Regions from separate parts of the Peribacillus sp. TH14 genome, predicted to be linked through region 3. Evidence: riboswitches for the same ligand, from Rfam matches in the RefSeq annotation. Region 3 holds a riboswitch; each other region holds the start of a gene.

Region 1 (2,275 bases), 930 kb from region 3:
GACAAATTCATAGTTCTTCGTTTTATTATTTTTAAGTTTATGAGCCTCATCAATAATGATAAAGTCATATTGCTGATTAAAAATGATATCTCGATGGGGAGCTCGTTTCGCTGTATCAATGGATGATATAACAACATCGCATGATTCCCACACATAGCTTTTTCTTTGAACAACAGCCGGAATATGAAACTTGGTATTCAATTCAAAAGCCCATTGACTTACAAGTGAAGCGGGGACAAGAATTAATACTTTTTTAACAAGACCACGGATCATATATTCTTTTAGAATCAAGCCAGCTTCGATTGTTTTTCCGAGACCTACTTCATCAGCTAAAATGGCTTTTCCATTCATCTTTTCAACTACCTGCTTTGCCGCTTCCAATTGGTGGGGAAGCGGGGTGAGCTGTGGAAGATGCTTGGGTGCCTGTAAACCTTCAAAATCAGGAATAATGAGGTTTTCTTCCATTTGAACAGCCAATTTATAAAGCTCCCAATTACCCCATGGACCGTCATTTTCCATCTTTTGTAGAAACTCGTCATTCCAATCAGAACTGAAGGATATATTAATTTTCATTGAAACTACTCCTTCTAAAATCATAATTTTCTTATTTAAGGTTGAAACCCGAACATTTTATATGTGAAGTAAGAAAAATATTTCTCTGTAAAAGATATTGCAGAGAAAAGTTTCTTAAGGTAGGATGTAAGTATATTTAGAAAATTCCAATTTCCCAAAACGCTTAAAAGATGAATGTAGTTCATGTTTTTCATAGTATGGGCAACCGCCTCTTACTTTATCCCAGATTAACAGACTAGAGATCATTCATTAAGTTCTGAAGTTTTAAGGAGAGTTGGTAGAGAAAGCATTTTGTAAATGCACAGAGGTTTTACTAACTATCAGTAGGATTAATTACTTTCCTAATTGGTGGAGACACATTTATATGCGGGTGAAGATAAGGGGAGAGACTACGAATGTAGCGCCGAAGGAGCAAACTTAGCAGTGAATCTCTCAGGCAAAAGAACTCTTATTGGACGCAACTCTGGAGAGCGCCGCTCGTTGCAGGACGGCCACCAAAGGGGAAAACCTATTATATAGGTAAACTTTCAGGTTTCAGGACAGAGAAAAAGCTCTTTAGGGCTTTCTCTGTCCTTTTTTGTGCCCTTTTTTCCACATTATGAATCAGGCTGAGAAGTATAAGAAGATCTGACAAAATGGAAAGAAGCTTTTAGAAAAGTGAGCAAAGTAAATCTAAAAAATCTAAGGGGGGTCATTTTTTGACCAATTTAAAAAGAACGCCACTATTTGAGGTTTATCGTGAATACGGAGGAAAAACGATCGATTTTGGCGGCTGGGAACTTCCTGTCCAATTTTCGGGTATCAAGGACGAACATGAAGCAGTTCGTACAAAAGCTGGCTTATTTGATGTTTCCCATATGGGTGAGGTTGATGTGAAGGGCCCAGGGAGTCTTGCCTTTTTACAAAAAATGATGACCAATGATGTATCAAAGCTAAAACAGGGCGGAGCAATTTATACGGCTATGTGTTATGAAAACGGCGGTACTGTTGACGATCTTATCATTTATAAAAAGGCAGAAGACGACTATCTGCTCGTGGTCAATGCCGCCAATACAGAAAAAGATTTTAACTGGCTACAAGCTAATTGTTCAGAGGATGTCCAACTTTCGGATGTATCAAGCGATTATACACAGTTGGCACTGCAGGGACCTTTGGCAGAGAAAATATTACAAAAACTATCTAATGATACACTTTTGAGTGAAATTGGCTTTTTTAAATTCAAGGAAAATGTCCTGATAAATGGGCTTTCCACGATGGTTTCACGTACAGGATATACGGGTGAAGATGGTTTTGAAATATATAGCAACAGTGAAAATGGCCCGGCCCTTTGGAGAGCTATTCTAGATGCAGGAAAAGAAGAAGGGATACAGCCGATAGGTTTAGGGGCACGTGACACACTCCGCTTTGAAGCTAAACTTCCGCTTTATGGACAGGAGCTTTCACCGGATATTACCCCAATTGAAGCCGGGATTGGTTTTGCGGTTAAAGTGGATAAGGAAGCCGACTTTTTCGGGAAAGCCGTTCTTACTGAACAAAAGGAAAAAGGGGCACAACGTAAGCTTGTCGGAATTGAAATGATTGACCGCGGCATTCCTCGTCATGGCTATAAGGTATACAGTGGGGATAAAGTCATTGGTGAAGTTACGACTGGCACTCAATCACCAACATTGAAGAAAAATGTAGGATTGGTAATTATCGATAA
Region 2 (2,275 bases), 3.4 Mb from region 3:
ATCAAGATGATGCTCCAAACCCAAATAAAACAGATGGCACTGATTGTAGTTACTATTGTAAAGGCCTGTTCAGGTATCATTTTGCTTAGCAATGCCCCTAGGGAGACGACGATTGCCGATGTAACCAAGGCATTACTTGGAACAGCATGTTTATTTAATTTTGCTAATTTTGCAGGAGCATCGTTATTATTGCTTAATGTATAAAGCATACGGCTTGTTGAAAATAAACCGCTGTTGCCGGCAGATGCAGCGGATGTCAGGACAACAAAATTGATAATCCCTGCAGCGATTGGAATGCCGATTAGTGTAAAGACTTCTACGAATGGACTGCTTGATGCATCCAGCTGTGTCCAAGGATTGACGCATAGAATGACGAGTATGGCACCTACATAGAAAAGTAAAATTCGGACTGGGATTTTATTGATGGCTGATGGTATATTTTTTTTCGGGTTAGCTGTTTCTGCTGCAGAAACACCAATTAATTCGACCCCTACAAAGGAGAAGACAACCAATTGTAAAGATAGCAGGAAGCCGGATACGCCGTTCGGAAACATGCCTCCGTGGCTCCAAAGGTTGGTGAGTGAAACGGTTCCTGTATTGGTTTTAAAGCCAATGACTAACAGGATGATGCCTACAATAATCAAGGCAATAATCGTGATGACTTTAATGAGCGCGAACCAGAATTCAAGTTCTCCAAACAATTTAACCGTCAATAGATTCAATCCTAACAGAATGACTAGGCATGCAAGAGCTGGTATCCATTGAGGGATATCGAACCAATATTGCATATAGACACCAACCGCAATGATATCGGCCATGGCTGTCATGATCCAACAGAACCAATAGGTCCATCCGGTTACGAATCCAGCCCACGGCCCGATATATTCGGTAGCGAATTCGGTGAATGACGTATAACCGGCGTTGGATAAAAGTAATTCCCCTAAAGCCCTCATAACAAAAAATAAGGCAATCCCTATAATAAGATAGGAAAAGATAATGGATGGGCCTGCTAATTGGATGGCTTTACCGGATCCAAGAAATAAACCGGTGCCAATGGTTCCTCCTATTGCAATTAATTGTATATGGCGATTTTTTAAATCTCTTTTCAATTCCTGTTTAGCCAATTTGAGCATCTCCCGTTGTATATGATCTTAGTCGTGTGGAGCGTGATTCCACATTCCGTGTAGCTCGTTGTTTTCACCTCGCTTATGCCATTGAATGGCAATATCTTGGATTTTGGACAATAAAAAAAGAGATTGGATACTACCAATCTCGTCAGGTTTAAGAATAACAATTCATCATTCGTTACTCTTCTGTCCTTTTGCCTGAGATTGTGAATCCTTCGGCGCTGTACTATGTACAGTCTCTCCAGAAGCTGCTCCTGCTATAGTGTGATCCATAGCATTCAACGCTTGCTAGTATGCGGTTGTAATAAATGTCCGTTTGTAGAAGAATTGAATCTTCCTTCGGTCATTTGTCATTATACTTAAATAACGTCAATATAATATTGGAATTCTATCATTGTTTATTCTATAGGTCAATATGAAAATTGGAAAGTTAGCGGGTAATGTAGTTGGTATATATCAACTCTTTAAAAATAGTGATTGGAAAAGCCATAATGACTGTAGCTGATAGTTAACGGGTACACTTTAAAATCAATACAAAAAACAACAACAAATTTTGTGGTTATCGTTCCTCAGAAAAGTAGACTTCGTTTAAGCCTTAATTTTCCTTTTGGTGATATATATGAACCAAAAGGAAGCTGTAAGGGATGTTACAAGCCCCTCGTGTCATTATTGGTATTTCACAATATTGTAGCTTTTCTAGGTGGTTTTTTTCTAAACAATTCATACCATAGAACTGGCATTTTAATCGCGACCGTTTTCTGAATAGTGTGATAATATTTAGGTAAAAAGGTGAAGGGAATTAGAGATGCTATGGCGATAAAGACAGTATCAATTGTTGGATTAGGAGCACTGGGCATTTTATATGGACATCATTTATCAAAGGAAATGCCGAAGAAGAATGTGAGGATTATTGCGGATACAGCTAGAATAAAGAGATATGTCCAGGATGGGGTTTATTGCAATGGTGAGCTTTGTGACTTTCATTATGTAACGCCTGAAGAAATATGCGAGCCTGCAGATTTGATGATTTTTACTGTTAAATTTAGTGGATTGGAAGATGCTATTGAAGCGGTGAAGAATCAAATTGGAAAACAGACGATTATTATTTCTGCTTTGAATGGGATCACAAGTGAAGCGATTATTGGTGA
Region 3 (2,275 bases):
TCCATTGAGTCCCCCCCTTTTTTCTTACACAGTAATTGGTTGTTGAAATAACGGATAAATATCACAAATTCCTTTGGTTGTTTCTTTTGCTGTCTCCAGAACGTCTTTATCCCCTTTACTCTTTAGAACAGCTGAAATCACTTTACCGATTTTCACCATTTCATCCTGCTTCATGCCTCGAGTTGTTAATGCTGCTGTTCCCATTCGGATACCACTGGTAACAAATGGCTTTTCTGGATCATATGGAATCGTATTTTTATTAGCGGTGATGCCTGCTTCTTCTAATAATTTCTCTGCTTCTTTTCCTGTTAAATTCCACGGACGTAAATCTAAAAGGACAATATGATTATCTGTTCCGCCAGAAACAAGAGCTGCACCTTCATTTTTTAATGTTTCACTAAGTGTTGCAGCATTTTCAATGACTTGTTTCGCATAGTCCTTAAAGCTTGGTTGTAATGCTTCGTTGAAAGCAACCGCTTTTGCTGCAATAATGTGCATGAGAGGGCCGCCCTGAATTCCTGGGAATACAGATTTATTAATCGATTTGATAATCTCTTCATCGTTTGTTAAAACGATACCCCCGCGAGGCCCTCTCAATGTTTTATGAGTAGTACTTGTCACAACATCTGCATATGGGATTGGGGATGGGTGAAGACCGGCCGCTACCAGCCCTGCAATATGAGCCATATCCACCATAAGTTTTGCTCCAACTTGATCAGCAATTTCTCTAAATCGTGCAAAATTAATGGTTCTTGGGTAGGCACTTGTCCCTGCAATAATCAATTTTGGTTTTTCTTTCATTGCGATAGCTTCCAACTCATCATAATCAATTAATTGGGTATCTTCTCTAACTCCATAAGACACTACTTCAAACCATTTTCCTGAAACACTGACTGGACTTCCATGAGTTAAGTGGCCGCCATGTGAAAGGTTCATTCCCATTACTTTATCACCAGGCTGAAGCAGTGCGAAAAATACTGCGAAATTTGCTTGTGCACCCGAGTGAGGCTGAACATTTGCATATTTGGCACCAAACAGCTTTGTTAAGCGCTCAATAGCTGCTTGTTCTGCCACATCGACAAATTCACATCCGCCATAATAACGTTTTCCTGGATATCCTTCTGCATATTTATTCGTCATTACACTTCCCATTGCTTCTAATACATCTTGGCTGACGAAGTTTTCTGATGCAATCAACTCTAAGGTTTGATGCTGACGATTTTGCTCGTTTCTGATAGCTTGAAAAATGATTGAATCATTTTGCTGTAAACTCATTTGTACTCCCCCTTGAAAATTTTTGAATTAAAGGTTTGTTGCATAGCTAGTGACTACGAAACACTACCCTTTTTTTGCGCACAAAAAAGAACAGAGAAGGGTAGCTTAGTTTAGCTTTCTCTACCCTTCTCTGTCCTTTTACCTGAGAGTTTAACCCTTTTATATTAAAAGGGCCTTTCCCCTTTGGTGGCGTACTACTTTATACGCGCTCTCCAGAGGTGCGTCCAGTTGTGGTTCCATCTACCTGAGAGATTTGTTCCAAGGGTCTTTTTGGAACTTGCTCCTTCGGTGGCGTGTCGCATTGCACTCTCCCACAACCGTCATTCGCTCATATTTAATTTTATTATGTTTAGAATAATTGGTGGAAATAAGAATGTCAAGATTTTCTTGTAAGCGTTAACATTATTTTTTTGAAAATTCTTACTTTATGAATGTCACATATGGTCATCCAGATTACTCACGGTCGCTTGTATCATCGTTTTTTGCAAGTTGACTATTTTGATAAAGTTAATAGTAGGTCCCTTACTTTTGTCCGTAGCCTCTTAATTTTCCGCTACCTCTTTCTGATCCGCATGATTTACCTTCGTTTTCTGCATCTTATAAATCGCAATCAGCGAAATAAACCAAACAGGAGTTACGAACAAGGCAACACGAGTATCTTCCGCAAGTGCAAGCACAACAAGTACGAACGCTAGGAAAGCAAGGATCAAGTAATTAGAAATTGGATAAAGTGGTAATTTAAATTTGTTCATTTTCGCTAGATCTGGCCTTGTTTTGCGGTATTTCAAATGACTGATGACAGTAATTCCCCAAATAAAGATGAAACATACTGTAGAAATACTTGTAATTAACGTAAATACTCCTTCTGGCATTAAATAGTTCAAAACAACGGAAGTTAGAATGACGACAGTTGAAAAGGCCAGTGCATTGGAAGGTACTTTACGGGCATTAAGTTTTGCAAATGGCACAGGTGCATTTTTATCTTTGGCAAGTGAGTATA

Evidence for each region. Region 3 has a riboswitch for glycine ahead of glyA (serine hydroxymethyltransferase). Riboswitches for the same ligand answer to the same signal wherever they lie in the genome.
Region 1: it holds a riboswitch for glycine, as region 3 does, so the genes downstream of both, gcvT (glycine cleavage system aminomethyltransferase GcvT) here and glyA (serine hydroxymethyltransferase) in region 3, are expected to answer to the same signal.
Region 2: it holds a riboswitch for glycine, as region 3 does, so the genes downstream of both, JFU50_RS06925 (amino acid permease) here and glyA (serine hydroxymethyltransferase) in region 3, are expected to answer to the same signal.

What each region holds. Positions count from the first base shown of each region.
Region 1 covers NZ_JAEKEK010000001.1:3,899,404-3,901,678, forward strand. Annotated here, with positions in the region: gene JFU50_RS18945 (DEAD/DEAH box helicase) at 1-573, opposite strand, end outside; glycine riboswitch at 944-1,031, shown strand; glycine riboswitch at 1,035-1,118, shown strand; gene gcvT (glycine cleavage system aminomethyltransferase GcvT) at 1,272-2,275, shown strand, end outside.
Region 2 covers NZ_JAEKEK010000001.1:1,403,772-1,406,046, reverse strand. Annotated here, with positions in the region: gene JFU50_RS06925 (amino acid permease) at 1-1,124, opposite strand, end outside; glycine riboswitch at 1,304-1,382, opposite strand; gene JFU50_RS06920 (ketopantoate reductase family protein) at 1,938-2,275, shown strand, end outside.
Region 3 covers NZ_JAEKEK010000001.1:4,825,130-4,827,404, reverse strand. Annotated here, with positions in the region: gene JFU50_RS23375 (serine dehydratase beta chain) at 1-5, opposite strand, end outside; gene glyA (serine hydroxymethyltransferase) at 25-1,275, opposite strand; glycine riboswitch at 1,396-1,501, opposite strand; gene JFU50_RS23365 (amino acid permease) at 1,818-2,275, opposite strand, start outside.